Regions from separate parts of the Paenibacillus sp. SRL342 genome, predicted to be linked through region 2. Evidence: riboswitches for the same ligand, from Rfam matches in the RefSeq annotation. Region 2 holds a riboswitch; each other region holds the start of a gene.
What was found. Region 2 has a riboswitch for S-adenosylmethionine ahead of metA (homoserine O-acetyltransferase MetA). Riboswitches for the same ligand answer to the same signal wherever they lie in the genome.
Positions count from the first base shown of each region.

Region 1: another riboswitch for S-adenosylmethionine. It lies ahead of AC4E8D_RS25770 (methionine ABC transporter ATP-binding protein); the one in region 2 lies ahead of metA (homoserine O-acetyltransferase MetA).
Region 3: another riboswitch for S-adenosylmethionine. It lies ahead of mmuP (S-methylmethionine permease); the one in region 2 lies ahead of metA (homoserine O-acetyltransferase MetA).

Region 1 is NZ_OZ481790.1:5,844,629-5,852,365, forward strand. It holds gene AC4E8D_RS25740 (YuzB family protein) at 1-46, opposite strand, end outside; gene AC4E8D_RS25745 (NifU family protein) at 127-372, shown strand; gene AC4E8D_RS25750 (SDR family oxidoreductase) at 511-1,290, opposite strand; gene AC4E8D_RS25755 (DUF2167 domain-containing protein) at 1,503-2,462, shown strand; gene AC4E8D_RS25760 (MetQ/NlpA family ABC transporter substrate-binding protein) at 2,581-3,420, opposite strand; gene AC4E8D_RS25765 (methionine ABC transporter permease) at 3,496-4,155, opposite strand; gene AC4E8D_RS25770 (methionine ABC transporter ATP-binding protein) at 4,156-5,190, opposite strand; SAM riboswitch class I at 5,317-5,458, opposite strand; gene AC4E8D_RS25775 (Cthe_2314 family HEPN domain-containing protein) at 5,595-6,311, opposite strand; gene AC4E8D_RS25780 (COX15/CtaA family protein) at 6,503-7,441, opposite strand.
Region 2 is NZ_OZ481790.1:1,959,457-1,967,193, reverse strand. It holds gene AC4E8D_RS09035 (trans-sulfuration enzyme family protein) at 1-827, opposite strand, end outside; gene AC4E8D_RS09030 (PLP-dependent transferase) at 824-2,011, opposite strand; gene metA (homoserine O-acetyltransferase MetA) at 2,036-2,953, opposite strand; SAM riboswitch class I at 3,190-3,313, opposite strand; gene corA (magnesium/cobalt transporter CorA) at 3,765-4,700, shown strand; gene AC4E8D_RS09015 (HRDC domain-containing protein) at 4,771-5,772, opposite strand; gene AC4E8D_RS09010 (ROK family protein) at 5,950-6,828, opposite strand; gene AC4E8D_RS09005 (MOSC domain-containing protein) at 6,902-7,588, opposite strand; gene AC4E8D_RS09000 (phosphodiester glycosidase family protein) at 7,620-7,737, opposite strand, start outside.
Region 3 is NZ_OZ481790.1:6,159,836-6,167,572, forward strand. It holds gene AC4E8D_RS27185 (sensor histidine kinase) at 1-96, shown strand, start outside; gene AC4E8D_RS27190 (ABC transporter ATP-binding protein) at 200-958, shown strand; gene AC4E8D_RS27195 (ABC transporter permease) at 970-3,363, shown strand; gene mmuM (homocysteine S-methyltransferase) at 3,449-4,516, opposite strand; gene mmuP (S-methylmethionine permease) at 4,494-5,906, opposite strand; SAM riboswitch class I at 5,999-6,100, opposite strand; gene AC4E8D_RS27210 (Ger(x)C family spore germination protein) at 6,171-7,379, opposite strand; gene AC4E8D_RS27215 (GerAB/ArcD/ProY family transporter) at 7,376-7,737, opposite strand, start outside.

The DNA of each region.
Region 1 (7,737 bases), 3.3 Mb from region 2:
TGCCAAAATGCATATTATTGGCACAAAATTCAATAATCGGTCTCATTTAGGTTCACCTGCTTTGTTTGACCATTTTAATTTGTGGCCATTTGTAATATAATATAGGAAGGAAAGGAGTTGAACAATATGAGCGAAAACGCACAAAGCACCATGTATGATGAGGTATCTGATGTGCTTGATAAACTTCGTCCGTTCCTGCAGCGCGATGGCGGTGACGTGGAACTGGTCGACGTGGAGGACGGCATCATTAAGCTGAAACTGGTCGGTGCCTGCGGCAGTTGCCCAAGCTCCACCATTACCTTAAAAGCCGGGATTGAACGTGCCCTTCTCGAAGAAGTAGAGGGTGTACAAGAAGTCGTACAAGTATTCTAATCAATCCTTCACGAAATAAACCTCAAGAGCCTTTCGCTTCGCATGAAGCGGAGGGCTCTTTTTTTGTGTGCATATGCAGAGAGTCCATTTCATCTGTCCCTTTGACGGGTTTCCACGAACAATCCTTCAATTCACCTTTTAAGTATCCTCGCGCTGTATGGTTGGACGAATCGGATCAAGTCCTCCAGATACATCCATAATGTTGCCTGTTATAAAATCGGAATGATCCAGGCACAGATACGTAATCACTCGTGCAATATCTTCACCGCTGCCTGGTCGCCCTCTTGGCGTTTCGACATCGGTGATGCCTGCCATTTCATCAATCGTTTTCTCTTTGTTCGCACCACGAATGTCACCTGGACATACCATGTTAACCGTAATTCCATACGGGGCTTCTTCAACCGCGAGTGTCTTTGTAAAAGATACCAGACCCACCTTGGCAGCCGCATATACGGCGCGATGAGGCCAAGATCTTGCTTCTCCAGCATGACTGAAGCCAAAATGGATAATGCGTCCCCATTGCTTGCGTCTCATCTCTGGCAATACACGCTGATCCAGTACCATCGGTCCCAACAGATTTCCCTGCACAAGCATCTGGACCTCAGCTTCAGAATAATCCGCAAATAATCGTCGTTCACGGACAAATGGACCCGCGTTATTCACCAAAATATCAATGCTGCCCAGGTTGCCTTCCACCTGCTCAACCAATGAAGAGATATCTTCCACCTTGGATATATCAGCCTGGATGGCAATGCACCGCACACCCTTGGCTATAATCTGAGCCTTTAAAGCCTCAGCTTCTGTTCTACTGTGTACATAGTTAAGGGCAATATGACACCCTTGATCTGCCAGACTGAGGGCCGTCATTTTACCAAGACCTTTGGCACTTCCCGTTATGAGGGCAATCTTTCCCTTCACGTTCATCCCCCTCTTCAAAGAGCAGTCACTATCCAGTATAAAAGATTTATCGTCCTCCTACAACTCACTTATCCACAAGGGATTATCCACCTTTAATTCCAAATATATCTTGATTGAAAACAAACACCTATGGTACTGTCGAGGATATAACCCGAAAGGACCTCTACATGAATATGAAGAACAAAAGATGGATAGCATTTCTTACACTTTTAATGTTGAGTTTATTCACAGTCTTTAGTGCCTTACAGGTATCAGCCGCAAATGAGACTGAACAAGCACCTGATGAGTATGATTGGATTACTGGACCAGCATCTGTCTCTCTGGACGGTAAGGCCACCCTGGAAGTCCCTGAAAGCCATTCCTATCTGGATAAGCCCAATACCCAACGCTCGATACTTAACAGTGATGGAAAACCTAATGGGAACGAAATCGGAAGCCTAACCAGCAATAGTGAATTCGGCTCGTGGTATGTTGTGTTTGAATACGTGAAAACAGATCATATTCATGATGACGATCAGAATTTGAGTGCTGAAGAACTGTTAAGCAGTTATATCCGAGGCACAGAAGAAGATAACAGAGAACTTGATCCTGAATATAGAACGTACATAACGGGGTGGGAAATCGAACCGGCATATGACAGTACCAAACATCAGTTGGTTTACTCCCTTGGTTTCAAGAATGCTGATCAGCAATCCATGGTCAATTACAATGTAAAACTCCTGACACGCGAAGGGTACGTCACAGCCATTCTGGTTACAGATACGGCCAACTTTCAACAGAGCCGTCAGGCATTCGAGGAAACCGTACTTCATAAGCTTAGCATCAATGCAGGATACACCTACGAGGAGTACAATGCTTCGACTGACAAAACATCCACCATAGGGCTCAACAGTCTTCTGATGGGCGGGATCGGATACACAGCTTCCCAGAAATTCAGTGCTCTTCTTTTGATCAAAAAAGGATGGGCGTTGATCCTCGTTGTCGTCCTTGGGCTGATCGGTTGGATCAGATACAAGATCAAAAGCTCACACGGAGAAGAAGAGAAACTCTCTCCCTCCGAGAGGACGTACCTGCAAGAAGCAGATGAACAGCAGCATGCTGATCAAAATGAATTATCCTATTACCGCCAATCTGGACATCAATCTGACGTGGATAAACCGGAAAAGCTCTGACTTATGTTGATCCCCACGTCAGCACAGATTAGGAAACATAAAATAAGCCGTATATCTCTTCAGAAGAGATATACGGCTTATTCTTAATAGCTTCACATCATATCATACATATCGTGAATTATTCAGTTGCAGGTTCAACTGCACCTTTATAACGTTCTTTGATGAATGTTTTTACTTCTTCGGAGTGCAAAGCAGCAGCCAGTTTTTGGATTGCATCTGCATCCTTGTTGTCCTCACGGGAAACGAGGATGTTTGCGTATGGGTTACCTTGCAGATCTTCGATCAGCAAAGCATCATTCGCCGGATTCAGGTTCGCTTCGAGCGCATAGTTAGCGTTGATAAATACCAGATCCGCTTCATCCAATTGACGAGGCATCATGGCTGCATCCAGCTCGATGATATCCAGGTTCTTCGGATTGGCTGTGATATCTTGAATCGTAGATGTAATATTTGTGTTGTCTTTCAGCGTAATGATACCTTCCTTCGCAAGCAACAACAGTGCACGTCCACCATTGGATGGGTCATTTGGAATTGCTACTTTTGCGCCGTCTGCCAATTCATCCAAAGACTTAATCTTTTTGGAGTATCCACCAAAAGGTTCAACATGAACAGGTGTTACAGAAACGAGGTTGAATCCACGTTCTTTATTCTCTGTGTCCAGATAAGGCTGGTGCTGGAAGAAGTTTGCATCCAATTTTTTGTCAGCAAGTTGCTGATTGGGTTGAACATAGTCATTGAACGTGACAACTTGCAGACGGATACCTTGTGCTTCCAGTTCAGGCTTGATGCTTTCCAGAATCTCTGCGTGTGGTGTAGGTGAAGCTCCAACTTTCAATTCAACTGTACGAGGTGCACCTGCTGAATTGTCTGCGCCGCTATCGGCGTCCTTGTTGTTTCCGCAAGCTGCGAGAACCGCAATCAACATAAGACTAAGTAGAGCAAAAGACCATTTTTTCATGTGTAAAACCCCTTCTCTAATCATTTTTGTCATGTGGCATCTGCATTAATGCATATCCATCATGTTATCTATGTGTTATTTCCTGGTGAAAAATGTAACCAAGCGATCTCCAGCCATCTGGAGAATTTGCACTAGAATGATCATCGACACTACGGATATGATCATAATTTCATTTTGATAACGGAAGTATCCATAGTTGATTGCCAGTGTTCCCAGACCTCCACCGCCAACCATGCCCGCCATCGCCGTATAGGAGACGAGCGTAACAATGGTGATCGTTATACCAGCAAGCAGTCCAGGCAGTGCCTCAGGCAGTAATACCCGTCTTACAATCTGTCCGGTCGATGCACCCATCGACTGTGCCGCTTCAATGACACCACGATCAACTTCTCGCAACGTCGTCTCCACCAAACGAGCGAAGTAAGGAGCTGCCGAAATAACCAAAGGTGGTATAACACCAAGCACCCCCGTAGCTGTACCGACGAGTATACGAGTGAATGGAATAAGAGCAACAATCAATATGATAAATGGGACTGAGCGCAAAATATTCACAATCAGGGATAGTATAGTGTACACTGCCCGTGACTTAATCGAAGCAGATCGGGCTGTCATGAATAGCAGTACTCCGAGCGGTAAACCTAAGATAACGGTAAACAAGCCTGATACACCCAAAATTTGCAGTGTCTCTATGGAAGCTTTGCCAACCTCTTCCCAACGTACGGTTGAAAAATCCATCTAACGAAGCACCTCCACATCAAGTCCCTCAGCGGTTAATTCTGATATCGTCCGATCAATCGCATTTGAATCACCCTCGAACCGAACGGTCAGTTGCCCATAAGGAACCTGTTTGATCGTAGAGATTGTACCTTGCAGGATGGCAAAATCCACGCCTGTTTTACGTACCGTTCTAGACAAAATCGCTTCATACGTTTTGTTACCCAGAAATGATATCTTCACAAGTTTGGAAGCAGCACCTGCCTGCAATTCAACGCCTGCATTTGCCAGAGCGGTCTCTTCCAGAGCAAGTCCAGCTTCATGGTCACGCATCATGAAGTCCCGCGTAATCGCATGCTGCGGCTTCAGGAACACGTCTGTTACAGGTCCTTGTTCCACAATGCCACCTTGATGAATGACAGCCACCTTGTCACAGATGTTCTGAATGACATGCATCTCATGTGTGATCAGCACAATCGTAAGGTTGTACTTTTCATTAATGTCGAGTAATAACTTAAGGATTGAATTTGTCGTCTGCGGATCAAGTGCCGAAGTAGCCTCATCACAGAGAAGAACATTTGGGTCACTTGCAAGTGCTCTCGCAATCCCTACACGTTGTTTCTGGCCACCCGATAATTGAGCCGGATATTTGCTGCTGTGGTGCTCCAGACCAACCAGTGCAAGCATTTCCTTCACTTTGCGATCAATGGCTTCCTTGGGTGTATTCACAAGCTTTAGTGGAAAAGCTACATTGTCATATACCGTTGCCGAAGATAACAGATTAAAGTGTTGAAAAATCATCCCGATCTTGCGTCTCTGTTGCTGCAATTCGGTTTTTCTTAGTTCAGTAAGGTTGATTCCGTCGACCCATACCTCACCCTCCGTAGGCCGTTCCAGCAAATTAATACAGCGAATCAATGTGCTTTTGCCCGCTCCGGAATGGCCAATCACTCCGTAGATTTCGCCCTTTTGGATGCTTAAATTCAGCTCGGACAACGCTGTTGTAGATTTTGCCCCTTTGCCGTACGTTTTCGTTAAACCTTTTAATTCAATCAATCGCACTTGCCCCTTTCCAACCACCTACATGTATCTTTACCCGATCTAAAGGAAAACTCCCCTTAAAGTACAAAAAAAGAGCCCTTTGCAGATACAAAGAGGGCTCTTTACGTGAAAGAATATACCTTCTCATCTGCCAAAATCGTGTCTCGCACCATTTTGTAGGAATTAGCACCTAACATCTATAACGAATGATACATGTATCATGTCGTTACAAATCGGTTGCCGGGCTTCATCGGGCCTGTCCCTCCGCCGCTCTCGATAAGAAATATGTTGTTGTAGGATTTTATAAGTTCATGTAGTTTATGCTTTATAATGTGAACGTAACTTTTGAAATATCAGTTCAATCTTTGTCACTGTAACATTCTAATTGAAACTCAGTATATTCCAAGTATTCCGATTTGTCAAAGGGAATTATTTCTTTTCCATATTTTGTTGATATAACTATAAGAGGCTGTTAACGTTTCACAGACCATATCCACGCCCTGACGCATTTCCTGCACATGCTGATTCAGATCCTCCAATTTCACTTTACCTTGCAGGGTCTGATGTAACTGCCACAGGTCATCATGCATTTCAGAGTTCATGTAGTGAATTTCCATATTACGTCGTTTGCGCAGCTTGCTCATCGGTTCACGATAAGAGTCCTTGATCTGTATTAATTGCAACGCAAGATCATGATGCTCCCTCGCATAATCGAACTGCCTTAACACCGTAAAATAAGAAAAATGCGCTTTGGTATTGGAAGTATTCAGCTGGAATATTTCATTTAATACCGTGCCCACTTTATCCAGAATGGCAAAGCAGCGGATAAAGCCATCTTTGTAGAAATACACATATCGGGCATACTCGGCTTTTTCAGTCGGCGTCATATCGTTCGTTGAACCTGCAACGACCTTTTTGCGAAAATGAGCAGCAGCGAAACAGCTTTGCTCCAGTTCATCCAGTGAGGAGATGAGTCCCTGCGTCCACACATACAGCTTTCGATAGTCATGCGTGGGATCATGGTCTACATGCATTTGTCGCTGAAATAGCTCAAGCGTATGCGCCATTGCGTCCATCGCTGCCTTCAATTTACCTTCGTTTATACGTGGCTTTTCCCCCAACAACGTTCGTAGCATATCTAACCTCCTCTTTTCCAAATCAACAAGAATTCATCACCGTAAACGTAAAACATCATCCATTCCGTGTAATTGCTGCATGCCATAGGTTGCCCTGATCCCACTGACATCAAACAAAGTCCACCTGTCCAATGATGTACATCACTGGGTGGTGGACTTTCATGTTTAGCCCAAAAGAATGGAGCTATGTCTTAGAATCGATTAACCGGGCGATGCAGCTTGTACACCAGGAAACTCATATACGTTAAGATTCCGAACAATAGGGCAATATCCAGCATATGAGCAAGAGCTACGAACATGTATACTTCCGGACGGTTCATTGTCACCATCATGAAAATACCAATGACTACTTGCATCAGAATAAGAACAACGGATACCACACCAAGAGTACGCATTTCCTTGTTGTCCGGATGATTACGGTAAGCGAAGTGACCCAGGATTGCGATAACAATCACGAGCGACGCAGCTGCTGCACGGTGAGCAAAAGCAACCGCTACCCCACCTGAAAGCTCAGGAATAATCTGCCCGTTACAGAGCGGAAATCCGGAACATCCGCCGGCAGAATCCGTGTGGCTCACAAATGCACCCGTGTATACCACGAGATATGTGTAAATGGTGGAGAACCAGACCAGATTCCTGAATTTTTTAGTGACCCGAGGGTATTTATTCAGGCGCTCCAATCCACCATCTTTGGCCTCCTGCCTTATGCCCAGCGCCATCATTAGGGAACTGGCAAAAGCAATCAGTGCAAAGCCGAAATGCAGTGCCATGACTGCTGAAGATTGGGAGAAGACGACGGCAAAAGCCCCCATGATTCCCTGGACGATAACAAATACCAGAGTTAAGAAAGAAAACAATTGCAGGTCACGGCGTGACTTGCCGAATCGCAGAAAAGCCACAAACGAGGCAATGGACAACAGTCCAGCCAGTGCACTTACAGCGCGATGGGAATATTCAATGAGTGAAGCCACAGTATGTGCGGGAACGAGTTTTCCGTTACATAAAGGCCATTCCGTTCCGCAGCCAAGGCCCGATTCCGTTTTGGTTACAATGCCTCCACCAAAAGTGGCCAGAAACATGACAAGACAGGTTAATACGGTTAACCATTTAAACAAAGTTAAGTGTTTCAATTTTTTCTCACCCGCTGTTGGTTTAAGATGGCGAAGAATATTCTCCGCTTGTTTCGGTACTTTGACACTTATTTCACAACTAAATTCATTATACCGGATAAAATGTTCATTGACGTCGCGCTTTGTGACAAAATGTTAACGTCTGGTGAAATAATGACCCACAGGTCATTGGTGATATGTACAGAAACGTTTCTTATATAGAACAAGTCGAACACACAAACGCCATTTCCCTATTTCAAGAGAAATGGCGTTCTTTGTATTATACCCTTTTACAACATGAACCTCTCATACTTTTA
Region 2 (7,737 bases):
TTATTAAGCCATGCCGCCAGTTTGGCTGTGCTCCGTTCACTATGAGCCATGCGAGCTCCCAGGGTTTTCATCCCGCGCATCAGAAGCCAGGATTCTTGTGCCCCGAGTACAGTTCCAAGTCCATTTTGCAACTGTTTTAATTGTACGCCAAGTGATTCCGTGCGAGCAACGGCTAACCCTGCCAGTACATCACTGTGACCTCCGAGAAACTTCGTAGCACTATGTACGACGATGTCCACACCAAGCTCAATTGGACGCTGATAGTACGGTGTCATAAAGGTGTTATCCAGAATCGTGATCAGGTCATGTTCCTTTGACCAGTCAGTTACAGCAGCGATATCCGTAATTCGCAGTGTAGGGTTGGACGGTGTCTCCATATAAACTGCCTTGGTGTTTGGCTTGAGTGCCGCTTTTACTTCATCTATATTGGTCATGTCTACAAAGGTTGTCTCAATCTGCATACGGCTTAATATGGAAGTAAGCAAACGATACGTACCTCCATATACGTCTTCCGTTACAATCATGTGATCCCCTGCGGAGAACATCATGAACACGCTTGATATCGCAGCCATTCCCGAAGAATAGGCAAAGCCTCGTGCGCCGCCCTCCAGCAATGTGATGTAATCTTCCAATGCCTGACGTGTCGGATTACCCGAACGACTGTAATCATGTTGAGGCGGATTGAAGATATCAAAATGATGGAAGGTTGATGCTTGATAGATCGGTACACTGGAGGCTCCAGTCGTTTTGTCAATTTCATCGCCAAAATGCAGCAATTTGGTATCAAATTTCAACTCAGAATTGGGCTTGTTGTTGGACTCACTCATGAGTGCACGCCTCCTTCCACTTCCTGTTGTGCAGCTGTCAGAGCATTGCCGAGATCTGCAATCAGATCATCTGCATGTTCAATGCCTACGGAGAACCGGAGCAGACGGTCATCCACACCTACGGCTTCACGAATCTCAAGCGGAATATCCGCATGAGTCTGTACTGCCGGATAAGTCATGAGTGATTCAACTCCGCCGAGACTTTCGGCAAAAGCAATGAGTTTGATATGACGCAGCAACGGTTCAACATAACGTGCATCCTTCACTTTGAAAGAGAAGATACCTGTGTTACCCGTGGATTGTTTGTTCTGTATCTCATACCCCGGATGATCGGATAGGCCTGGATGGTACACTTCAACCACCGCTGGGTGCTCAAGCAAGTATTTAGCAATCGTAAGTGCATTGTGCTCATGACGCTCCATGCGAAGAGCCAGCGTTTTCATACCTTTCATCAACTGGTAGGAGTCACTTGGAGATAATACTGCTCCAATGGAATTATGCAGGAACGCCATCTCTGCAGATAACGCCTCACCTTTGGTAATAATTAGTCCGGCGAGCACATCATTGTGTCCGCCCAGATATTTGGTAGCGCTATGAATGATGATATCGGCACCCAGCTCAATCGGACGTTGGAAAAATGGAGTCAGCAACGTGTTGTCAACAATGGTCAACAGGTTGTAACTTTTCGCCCAGGAAGCCACGGCTTCCACATCGGTGATCATCATCAGTGGATTGGTTGGTGTCTCAATAAATACAGCTTTTGTATTTGGCTGACGAACCTTCTCCAGTGCTGCAAGGTCATTCGTGTCCACATAACTAGCAGTTACGCCGAAACGGGACAGAATACGTTCCAGCAGACGATAGGTTCCACCGTACAGATCCAGCGATACAATCAGATGATCCCCTTGACCAAACATGGCAAAGATCGTTTGCAGCGCGGCCATTCCCGAGCTACAGGCAAACCCTGCATCACCGGACTCCAGCGCTGCGGCGGCTTCTTCCAATACTTTACGGGTTGGATTAGTCGTACGAATATAATCAAACCCCGTGCTTTGTCCAAGCTTCGGGTGGCGAAACGCAGTGGATTGATAGATCGGAAAGTTAATGGCGCCTGTTACCGGTTCATTGATGGACCCAATTTGTGCTAAGCGGCTTTCGATTTTCAACTTGTTGTTGTCTTCCATTGCTGCATCCTCCTGTAATCTCGATTAGATTTGCGGGCCAATATCGTAAGGTGTTTCTTGATACACATAGTAATTGAGCCAGTTAGAGAATAATAAGTTGGCATGAGCGCGCCAAGTAGCCGGTGGCACACGGGAAGGGTCGTCATTCGGATAATAATGCCTAGGCAATGCGATATCCAAACCTTTGGCTGCATCCCGGTCATACTCCCACTTTAATGAGAACGGGTCATACTCGGCATGTCCTGTGGCAAAAATCTGTTTGCCGTCTTTGGTAGCAACCAGGAAGATCCCCGCTTCCTCGGATTCAGCCAAAATCTCTAAATTCTCATTCTTTTCAATATCTTCGCGTCTCACTTCCGTATGACGGGAATGTGGAACGTTGAATACTTCATCGAACCCACGCAACAACGGAACATGTGGTTTATTGATGGTATGTGGGAAAACCCCAAAACACTTTTCTTCTAGTGCAACCTTGGGTACGTCAAAATGATGGTATAAACCTGCCTGGGAAGCCCAACATATGTGGAGGGTTGAAGTCACATTGGTTTTGGTCCATTCGAAGATCTCCTGGATTTCATTCCAATAGTTCACGTCTTCGAAATCCATCTGTTCCACCGGGGCACCCGTAATGATCATTCCATCGAAACGGCGGTGCTCAATCTCATCAAAGGTTTTATAGAACAGATCCAAATACTCCTGAGACGTATTCTTCGACGTATGGGATTTGGGATGTACGAGAACGACATCCACCTGAATAGGCGTGTTTCCCACCAGACGAAGCAATTGTGTTTCGGTCGTTTCCTTTGTGGGCATCAGGTTTAATATAGCGATACGGAGTGGACGAATATCCTGCTGATATGCAGAAGTTTCATCCATGACGAAGATATTCTCTCCTTCAAGTACTTCTTTTGCTGGTAGAGTATCGGGTATTTTGATTGGCATAGTAAATCTAACTCCTCCTTGTGCATAGATAGATGCAGCCACCCCTGGCTTGATGTCTTCACATCAATACAGTTATAGACTGCCTTGAGCTTGTAAAAACATTGAATTGCTCTTTCATCCAACGTTACAAACAACCACAAGTTCCTTAGCGAAAATCACTGCTGAGAAGTCGGGGCATATAACAAAGACCTTCCTCGGATTTCGAGAAAGGTCATATGTAAAAAAGATATGCGCCTCTCTCATCTCTCAGTTACAACAGTGCCACTTGACACTTAGTCGCTGCAAGAATTAGCACCGTGCGGTATACCGCCGGTTGCCGGGTTTCATCGGGCCAGTCCCTCCACCTACTCTTGATAAGATTTCGCTGTATTAGATTGTAATTAAATATGGTTCACCGTCTACTTTATTACATTAATGCCCTCACGTCAAGATGCAGTTCGATGTCTGCTTCCCAGATCGGAACCGTTCATCATCCATTGTCATACACTGCCTCAGGGCGCGAAATAGACACATTTTTGCGCTTGAAAGCACCTTGTACCAGCGGTATACTAAACAAGGTGTTATAAACCCTTATGTGAGAGGTGACATATTAAATGGATGGCGACCCGAGGCCTGACTGGCAGCCGAATTCCGACAAACTGCATAGAGAATTGACATCAGCATGCCGGCAGCGGGACGTGACTTCCGTTTGAGTATATAGTGAACGCAGCCCTGATCTCCAGGCTCCGCTGCCGACCGGCTGATTTGTTCTTTTTGCGCCCATAATGATAATATCCGCCAAGTTGGCGGGTGCAGAAGGAGTAGATTAACGATGAAAATCCGGTTGGTAAACAACGGTGTATTTATTCCGGTGGACGACATTCAGCAGGCGCTGACTCCACCAGCGGAAGGATTTTACTGGATTGATGCGGACGTAGACGATTTGGCGGTACTTCAGCCGTTGTTCTTGATGCATGATCTGGCTGTGGAAGACTGTCTTAGTGACGAAGAACAACGTCCGAAGATTGAAATTTATGAGAACCATTATTTTATTGTGATTAATAGCATCCGTTTCGATGATGAAGAGATATTTCTACGTGCGGTCAACCTGTTTCTCGGCAGACATTTCATTATTAGTGTTACCAAGCAAAAGGTCAGCGAATTGCGCACACTGAAACCAATCCTGTGGGAACAGGAAATCAGTACACCAGATCGTCTGCTGTATTTGCTGGTTGACTTGATTGTTGATAATTATTTCACCGTAGGTGACCGAATCGAAGCACGGATCGAGAAGCTTGAGGAAGACATTCTGATGCACACCAAAAAGTCACATCTAAATGAGATTATCGGGCTGCGCAGTGAGATTCTGTGGCTGAAAAAAGTGCTTGGACCTCAGAAAGAGGTCATTAACACCCTGAACAAAAAAGATCTGCGTCTCATCGATGATCAACTGCAAAAATATTTCAGTGACATCTATGAGAATGCTGTAAAAATATCTGAAACCTTTGAGACTTATCGCGACCTGATGGGCAACTTGCGAGAAGCCTACCAATCCAGTATTGCGAACCGGGCGAATGAGATCATGCGTGTATTTACCGCTATTACCACGGTCTTCATGCCGCTGACGGTCATTACGGGTATATACGGCATGAACTTTACGAATATGCCAGAGCTTAACTGGAAATACAGCTATTTTGTTGTGATTGGCCTGATGGTTACCCTGGGCCTGAGCATGTTCTTCATTTTCCGCAAGAAAGACTGGGTATGAACTCATATGAAATAACAAAGACGAAGCGCTCCTCTGGGAGAAACGCCTCGTCTTTTTTCATTTCTGATCATTAACCAACATTCTTCTCTGTCTCTGCGTGCCGACGAAAGCGGATTCGAATCATGCGCAGTCTTTCATAGACCTGCTCCAGACTTCCTCCATCGGGTTTCTCTCCTCCATACACCTTATGTAATACTGGCTTCAGGAACGTATCTCCCAGCTCCTCATACGCACTCCATACGGCCTCTTGTTCGTTCTCTGGCATCACTGCCAGCTCCACATCAAGAAGACAATCGGTGTCATAACCTTCGAGATCCAGTGTCTCCAACAGCTCAATCAATTCGCGTCGGGATAATCCGGATCGATTAACAATCTCTTCTAACGTATATCCTTCCTTCATGCCTTCAAGCACCTGCTTGCGCGTGGTGAACTTATCCAGTTCCTGCTTGTACTTCTGCTCTCTCTGCTTGTATAACCAACTCTCATACTCTTCTTCCTTCAGCGCCGTATATACCCAGTCCAGCGGGAATGTCGTTGAACGCTCCAACCCGCTTGTAATCTCCATCCATTCCGTACCATACTCAGTCGCTTTGCTCTCTCCTACGCCCGGCAGTTGCATCAGTTCATCCAGCGATTGCGGAACAAAGGCACTGATCAAACGCAGCAGACGATTTGTTGCAACAAAATACGGTGCCTTCCGGTCAGAAACAGCTCTCTTCCTGCGCCATGTGCACAGATCCGTATATAATTGCTCATTGCCGTATAGTTCACTGTAGCAATGGAGCCGCTGACCACCATAACTGCGTGACTTCAGATCATCATTCTCATGAAATAACCCCTGCAACTGCGGTCGGTACCCCTCACTCATCTGTATGGCAAGCTGAAGACGGTAAATATGAAGCAGCTCCTCCCAAGAAGTCCCTTCATACCAGATGCTGTCCTCACGCTCTCCTTCCTCGTAACGACTCCATCCCAGTTGCCAACTATCTTCCTCTTCCCCAATCCATAGCTGTGCATACTCTGCATTCTGATCTGACATTTTGGACAATCTGTTCATGAAAATGACTTCCATTTTCTGTTCCCTCCCTTTAACATTTCAGCCTATACGGGTTAGTTACGCTACCTACAGGCAGCACAAAAAAACACCCCTCCTGCAAAATCCATGCAAGAGAGGTGCTTCCTCATTAACCGTACTATGCTGTTGCCCATATCATACCACAATGGTAAAATTCGTCAATCCCTTAATGACCTATTTATTCAATGCCAACTTGGCAAGCGCCAGCGAACCACACAGACCTGCATTGTCTCCAAGTCCTGGTGACACAACATACTGGTCAATGTCGGATTGAAGCGCCGGATGCTGAACGTACCCTGCCAGCAACTCCTGCAGTTTGCTACGCACCATCGGGAACAAATGCTCCTGCTTCATTACTCCGCCACCCATGACGATTTTCTGCGGAGAGAGAATCAGGACATAGTTCATCAGTGCGTGCGCCAGGTAATGCGCTTCGATCTCCCAAGCTTTATGATCTGCAGGCAATTCATAAGCCGGCTGCTCCCAACGTTTGTTAATGGCTGGTCCTGCTGCAAGACCTTCGAGGCAGTCACCATGATACGGACAGAAACCTTCGTATGTATCCTCCGGATGTTTGCGTACAATGATATGTCCCATCTCAGGATGTGACAATCCATGGACCATTTTACCACCAACCACAGCGCCAGCACCAATGCCTGTACCCACAGTGATATACAGACAGCTCTCAAGACCTTGTGCAGCGCCCCAAGTTGCTTCTCCAAGTGCCGCACCATTCACATCCGTATCAAATGTCATCGGCACATCAAAATGCTCCTTGAGCTTGCCAATCACGTTATACTGTCCCCAATGTGGTTTTGGTGTTGTTGTGATATAGCCATATGTTGGGCTTCCTTCAATCGGATCAATCGGACCGAATGAACCTACACCCAGAGCTTCAATGCCTTTGCCTTCAAAAAATGAAATCACTTGAGCCATGGTCTCTTCCGGTGTTGTTGTTGGAAAACTTACGCGTTCCAGAACTTCTCCGTTCTCTGTGCCAATACCACATACAAATTTGGTTCCGCCTGCTTCAATTGCGCCTAAGATCGTCATGTTAGTCACACTCCCAAGTTAGTTTAAAAAAGGAATTCGGATTACTTTACTTGATGACACAATAATTACCCTGCTACTTGTTCTCCAGCTTGGACAACCGTTTCATTAACGTCTGCCTCCAGCTGTCTGACAGCGCAGGTATGGCCAGTAACGCCTGAATATCTTCCATATCTTCTTTCCCCTGATGCATAATTCGATTGGCTTCAAGAACCGTCATGGATGAAGGATCGGTGCTGATTCGTCGAAATATCGGTGAAGGCCGAACCTCCCCTTCTTGCAGTACACGAAAGTAAAAGCCGGTATGTCCACTCTCCTGAAAATAAACAGGCAACTCCTTATAGTCATACCTCGCACCCAGTTTGAAGCAAGGTTGTCTGGGCTGACTGACCTGTACTGTGGCTTCGCCCAACTCGTACACATCACCAATCCGGACATCTTCTTCGGCACAACCTTCAACTGTCAGATTTTCTCCACAAGCTCCCCAGTTCAGCTTGCGATCCATCAGCTGTTCCAGCACCGTATAACGACTGTAATCGTATACACAAACGGCTTTGTCAGGGCCGCCATGATGCACCAGATCCGCCTGCGCGTCCCCTGTCATTCCAGTGAATGACAGGAAAACCGCGTCGGATACAGGATGTTTCACAATGCCGCTCAGCACTTCACGCTTCTGCCCAGGGAGCGGCTGCGGCAACCCTACATTAATGGCCAGAACAGCTGTATTACCCTCCCCTGGCTTTCGATCAGATGTGAGTGTCATTTGCGTCATACCTCCCATTAATCACTTTCTTTTAACGCACAGAGCCGCCAAATACCAGTGTATTACTCAAGAGCCGGCCTGGAGAAGTCAGCATTTTGCCCCCGGCATACATACCCGAGGAAGCACCGCCATCCAGATTCATGGCCTGT
Region 3 (7,737 bases), 3.0 Mb from region 2:
TGCCAAAGCATTATTGAAGCACATGGAGGCCATATTTCCTTTACTAGTAAAGAAGGACAAGGCACAACTTTCCGGTTCTATCTGCCGATCTGCTGAGCCTACACTCAACAGCTGTAATACTTTATTCATAATTTGATAAGGCTTCCTCAACATCCCTCCTCTAGAATGAATCCTATACTGCACTCGGGAGTGATTCGACTTGTCCAAAAAAGTGATTATCCGTGCACAGAATCTGTGCAAAACGTACAACAGCGGAAGTGAACAATATCATGCCATCCGTAATGTTGATCTCGACATCTATGAAGGAGAATTCACGGTCATCATGGGTAACTCTGGCTCTGGCAAATCAACTCTCCTATATCTGCTAAGCGGACTAGATCAGATCACAGCAGGTGAGGTCTATTTTCGCAACCAACGGATTGACGTTTATAGTGAACGGGAAATGTCCGACTTCCGCACCCGCCGGATTGGTTATATCTATCAGAGCATCAATCTGGTCCCAGACCTTTCCATCAAAGAGAACATTGCTTTACCGGGATATATCGCTGGAAACAAAACGAAGGACATCCAATCCCGCGCTGCTGAGCTGATGAATGCCATGGATATTGATGGACAGCGTGACCGCCTCCCCTCCCAGACATCTGGAGGACAACAGCAGCGAGCTGCCATTGCACGGGCTTTGATCAATTCACCGGATATCATTTTTGCGGATGAACCGACCGGAAGCCTGAATATGGAACACGGCACAGCTGTTCTCAATATCCTTACAGACCTCAACCGAAAAGGACAGTCTGTTGTTATGGTGACGCATGATATCAAGGCCGCCTGTCGGGCAGATCGCCTGATCTACATTTTGGACGGCAAGATTGGCGGAATCCTTGAGTTTGACACCTATGACGAACATCAAATTCAGGATCGTGAAGCGATTATCTTCGCTTTGGTTACGGGGAAGGAATAACGATGGCTGTCATGTTTAAACTTAGCTTGTCGTATCTGAACAGGAACAAAATACAAAATGCGCTGATTGCGCTGCTCCTGCTACTCTCGACACTTCTTGTATCTACAGCTATTGTCATTCTGGCGAACACAGGCAATCAGTTTTATGAAATGCATACCCGAACCCATGGATCTCATCAGATCCTGACGTTTGAAAAAGGGCTCAATGACCCTGACGCTGTGCACAACTGGTGGGCTTCTCAGGATGGAGCTCAGGTGTCCCCTTTGCTAACGTATCGTACATTGTCAGGCATCATTTTGAATGAAACTCACATCCCTAACATCTACCTGTACATGTTTAATACGCCTCCACCGCCCTGGGGTGTGGATGAACTAATTTTCTCAAGTGGAACGCCCGACACAGTGCCCGAACAAGGCTCCGTCTGGATTCCAACGTCCATGGCAAATACCTATCATATTTCGGTAGGTGATACCATTGGCTTCAAAACCGGCTCAAGCACACTCGAATTGAATGTATCGGGTATTGTGATCGATGTACCATACGGGGCACCCTTCTCCAATACAGCACGGGTCTGGATGAATCCTACCGATTATCAACATGATCTCGCTACACTTACTGGCAACGAGAATCGTATGATGGGCATCCATTTTAACGATTACAGCATGAATTCGGTGTATTGGGAACGATACAATCGTGAGACAGGTATTCCGTTTCTGGAATCCAAAATGGAGTTCGAGGCGATTGCCTCTTTCTATCTGATCATCAATCAGGTTATTGGATTCATCATGATATTCATGGGTGTTGTCATGCTCTCCATCGCTTTGATGACCATCGGGTTTACGATTGCAGATGCCATCCTGGCCAATTACAGAACGATAGGAATCCTCAAATCACTAGGTCTGACTTCCCGAAAAACGATAGGCACCTATGTTATTCAATATGCAATGTTATCCATCGTAGCCATTATCCCAGGACTTGCACTCAGTATATGGATATCCAAATGGATCATTAATATTTCTGTATCCTCTCTTCGAGTGGGGAATCAGAACATTCCAGTCCATGGATTGGATGCGGCCATACTGTCCGGCGCACTACTATTTGCTCTAGTGATTCTGTTCACTGTGTTATATGCCAAAAAGGCACGCAGCATACAGCCCGTGCAAGCTATTCGTTATGGTATGTCGGAGATAGATCACGGCCGGATGGCTGGCAAAATGAATTCGCCATTGGCCCACTGGATCGGCTTCACACGACTGCCTGTGACCGCCGTGCTTGGATTCCGACATGTGTTCAAAAACACCAAAAGCTCTGTTCTAACACTCCTGCTAACCACCATGGCTTCTTCCGTACTTGTTCTGGGTTATGTTCTGCTGACCAGTATAACCGGAATTGAACAGACCGCAGCTAAATGGGGGTATGACAATGCCAATATCGCAGCAGTGGTCGTGAACAAAAGTAACGTTCCAAAGACTGAATTAAAACAAACGTTAGAAGAGGATTCAAGGATTAGCAATGCAGGCTGGCAAGGGAACACAACGGGTGTAATTAGCCCGGAGTCTTCGGCAACAGTCAAGGGCCAATCCATCAGCATCAACTTGAATGTACTGGACGGGAGTTATCAAGAACTTGGATTCGAAACGTTAAAAGGGGTTAACCCACAACATGCGAATGAAATTGCCCTTGGTGTAAGTGTAGCCAACACATCAAATAAAGATCTCGGTGATCTTATCGATATCTATATTGAAGGAGAAAAGCGTACATTCCTCATTACAGGAATCTATCAGGCAATCGCCAACATGTCTGTTTCAGGCAGAATCACCATTGATGCTATGAGAAGTGTGAACCCCAGTTATAGTGAATTTGATGTTATCTTCATCAATGTGAACGATATGGCACAAGCGGATAAGGTTGCCTCGGAATTAAATGAGCAATTTAAAGATTTCGCTTCGGTAGTTACTCAGAAGACATTGCTTGATTCCGTTTACGCGGAAGCTGCTAACATCCTGATCTATCCGATGAGCCTCATTGGATTGTTGTTTATTACTGTGACGTTCATCATTATTTTCAGTACCTGTAGAATCAATATTCGTAAAGAAAGCAGAACGTACGGGATATACAAATCGCTGGGAATGACATCCCGCCAAATCAGGTTATCGCTCACCATGGGAATGTTCATACTGTCCTCCGTGGGAGCCATACTGGGTATTTTCGTCGGCGTATATCTGCTACCTCTTCTACTCGAAATGGTCCTTTCCGGTTATGGTATCGTACAACTTCCACTGATCCTGCATTGGGGTGGCATGGTACTGTTCACCTGTCTAACCATCATTGCAGCCAGTCTTGGCTCATGGTTCTCTTCAAGAATCATTCGGGAAGCATCGCCACGTATGCTGGTTATCGAATAATGTAATAAGGATGCCTTAACACAATAAAACAAGCCCTTCCATACCTCTATAGGATGTGGAAGGGCTTGTTTTATTGTGTTAAGAACTATTTCCGCCACTTCTTCGCAAGTTCACCAATCTGATGTGGGGTAGTGCGGCAACAACCACCAATAATTTGCGCGCCCGCCGCAACCCACTGCTCAGAAGCATCACTCATACTGCCACATGTACCCTGTCCGCTCCACGTCTTCGTTGCCGCATCGTATACTTCTCCTGAGTTCGGATACACAATAACAGGTTTATCGCTGGTACGGCTCAAAATACCCACTGCTTCCCTCACCACTTCCATCGGAGCACAGTTCAGGCCAATCGCCGCAATCTGCGGCTCAGAGCCAAACTTCTGTGCACATACCTCAAGCGGTGTGCCCTCGCTGATGCTTGTCCCGTCTTTTAAAGAAAAAGATAACCAGGCATACGCATGAGGAAACTCCTTCAGTACATCAACCAGCACCTGTGCTTCCTGCAAGGAAGGAATCGTCTCAAAAGCCAGAATATCTGCACCTGCTTCAAGCAACGCTGCCATACGTGGTCGATGGAAAGCAGCCAACGTCACATCCGACACGCCGTAATGTCCCACATACTCTGAACCATCCGCCAGATAGGCGCCGTACGGCCCAACGGACCCGGCAATAATTGGACGTGGACGAGCACAATCTCCTTCATGATCTACTGTACGATCTGTTATTTGCTCCTCATTCTCCACCGTCTCGGCACGTACCGGAGGAGCTTCTACAAGCTGACCTGTTGAGCTTTCTCTCCCTACTAAATCACTCTGCACTTCCACCCATACGGCATCTCTCGCTTTTGCAGCCAACTCCACCGTCTTGCGGATCAGCTCCAGTGCTGCCTGTTCATCGATTCCTCTCTTGCTGAAGCCATCCACCGTCGCCTGATAACTGGATGTAATTGCACAGTCGGCTCCTGCGCGGAAATAATCCGCATGGACCTGAACGATAACATCCGGATTCTCAAGCAACACACGAGCCGACCAGAGCGGATCATCCAGATTACATCCATGCTGTTCAAGTTCCGTTGCCAACGCTCCATCCAGAATCATGACTGGATGTTCACGCAGGATCTGTTCTATCGGGTTAGTCTGTTGTGCTTGCGTCATGTACTTGTCCTCTTTTCTTATTCACACGTTCTGTCAGATAATAAGCAGCGTAACATAATGCGATAAACGGAACCCCACAATACAGCGCAATTCGCTGTGTCGGGTCAAAGGCAATACCTATGCATGAAGCCAGGCATAATATAAATGAAACAATCGGTACCACCGGATAGAGTGGTGTGCGGTACACCAGATCTTTGACCGCATGGCCTTCACGGATATATTGTCTGCGGAACATGTATTGGGAGGCACTGATGCTCATCCATACTGCAACAACAGCCAGACCTGAAATGGAAACCAGTGTTATATATACGGTACCTGGCGCAATGATGCTGGACAGCAAGGCCAGCGCACCACCTACCATGCTGATCAGAAGTGCATTCAGTGGTACCCCACTTTTGGTCAATTTGGCAAACCACGGAGAGATCGTTCTTTTGTCAGCCAAAGACCAGAGCATCCGTGAAGATGCATACAAGCCCGAATTGGCAGCAGAGAGAATCGCCGTCAGAATAACAAAGTTCATAATGTCTGCTGCATAGGGTACACCCACCCGTTCCATTACCGCTACAAACGGACTTTCCAGTACACTGGCATCCGACATGGGCAGTAAGGCCGACAAGATAATGATCGTTCCGATGAAGAAAATAACTAAACGCCACAGCGTTGTATGAATAGCCTTCGGTATCGTCTTTTCCGGGTTCTCCGTCTCACCGGCAGCAATGCCGATTAATTCGGTGCCTGAGAAGGCAAAGTTTACAGCAAGCATGGTCATCAATATCGCTGTAGCCCCATGAGGGAACCACCCGGATGCGGTAATGTTCGATAGAAACGGCGCTGGTTCAGCATCCGCCATCGGAATGAACCCAAACATGGCTGCGCCACCGATAATAATGAAGATTACGATAGTCACTACTTTTACAGATGAGAACCAGAACTCGGATTCCGCAAATAATTTCACCGTTAAAGCGTTAAACAGAAAGATCATCAGGGCAAAGAGCGCGCTCCATATCCATACGTTCACCGATGGGAACCAGCGCTGCATCAGCAATCCGGCGGCTGTGAATTCGGAGCCAAGCGCAACAGTCCAGGTTAACCAGTATAACCAAGCCACCGTGTAGCCTGTTGCTGGTCCGATATATTTGGCTGCATAACTATGAAATGCTCCCGTCTCTGGCATATGAACAGACAGTTCACCAAGACAGAGCATCACCAGATATACAACGATGGCTCCGATCAGATAGGACAGAATGGTACCCAGTGGTCCCGCTTGCTGAATGGTGTAACCTGAGCTGAGGAATAATCCCGTTCCAATAACTCCTCCGAGAGAGAGCATGACCACATGCCGTGCCTGCATTTTCCGCTGAAAATGCCCTTTGTCGTTGTTGTTCTCCATACCTGCTGCTCCCCTACTTCTTCATCCAGAAAAAACAAAAAAGACCCACTCTGCCTAAAGAGTGCGCCGTTACTGACAAATAAAAACAAACGCTCCTATCTATCAGGCTTTCACCCGCTGGAATTAGCACAGTATCCTTCAGATCTGTTGCTGAGGTTTCTAAGGGCCAGTCCCTCCACCTCTCTGGATAAGAAAATGATTTTTTATAAATATAGCGATCTATCATGAATGTGTCAACATTTAAATCATAAATGAAACACATCGCTATTCGGTGGATGATCCCGGATTGGTAATGCTAATCTTCACATCGTACGTAATTGGCACGGTACTAAAAATGTTATCCCAATCATCTTTGACTTTCTTCCATGTTTTGGGCTCTTTAATACGTAAGCTATCCCGAAAATCCGCAACATCCACTTTGTAGGTATGCTGCAGCTTGTATAACACCTGACGAATCTGTTGTTCCGCCAGTTCAGCAAATTCTTTTTCCAGTTCCCCGCGATAAGCCCCTTTTTCCTCTCTTTCGGGAGCACGCCAATCCTCCATTAACCAGCCTTCGGATTCGGTCTTTACATGGAATGAAATATCATTGCCAACAACCTTGGGAATTACTTTTGTTTTCTTCTTTTTCATTTCATATACAACAGTGAATCCCTCTTTGTTGTAAGTCTTCAAGACGCCTCCTCTTTCCTTAGGCCTGAGCCACGATAAACCTTCCAGATCCGTTTGACTTAGTTCTCCAATAAACTTGGTTGTTTTCCCATCGAATATGCTGCCACCTGAGAACTTGCCCTCTCCATTGGAGTACAGTACATTCTGGAGCAAGAAACTGGAACCAGATTGCATTTGGGCATCTAATTTGGAGAGCAAAACAGGGTCAAGGATTTTGTTGGACAAGTATGAATTACCGGTAATTCCTGTTAGATAAAATGCTGGAATCCGAGAGGGATCATCCGAAGTCAGGACATCCACGGCGCGATGATGACTTATCAGCACCAGACAATTTGGACGAATATCGTTATCCCGAAGTACAAAATCCAGCAGCTGGTCCAGACCATACTTTTTGGCAATATCCTTGGAGACAACGATGACCTTTAGATGATGTCCGATAAGTGGACGGTCTCGCCTTAGTGCAAACTGACGAAAGATTTGCAGCAACGAATCTCCAGTAAGCTGTTCATTGGAATAGGAAGTCTTTCCCGAAGCAGGTGAACCGGATTGTCCGCCCTGTTTACTGTTCGAACCGCCCGTCCCGGGAGCAATCTGCACGGTAGCCGTTATATAATTATTCTTTGGATACTTTCCTCCCTGGGCAGCGATGTCCTTCTCAAATTCTGTTTCTTTCGCGATATCGATCCCGAGACCAACATAGACACTTAGTTCCTCGATCTCCCTACTGCTCCAGCATCCGGATATTACCAGAAGAACGGACAAAGCAAAGGCTACACGTAAAAGCATAAAAATACGAATCATGCTTGCTTGCCTCCCTTTTTGCGAATCAGACTTATTAACAGCAGCAACAGAGGTAAAATGGCAAAAAGAAGCACGGATAGATTGCCCAACATATCACCCAGTGCAAAAGTTTCATCCACGGTTTTCGGCATTAATGCTGTTAGATATATTACTGGCAGAAAGGCGTACATAATGACCTTGATCTTCTTCGTACGAAATAAATCCCGAATGCCCACCGAAGCGCAATAGTGTGTGATCGTGAAACTCGAGAAGATCTGCATAATCCAGATGACCAGTAGCAGGGATTCGAACCGTTCAAAGATCAAACCTTGAATCTCGAAGCTTCTAACCAGATCGAGCGTGGGCCAAGTACGTGTTT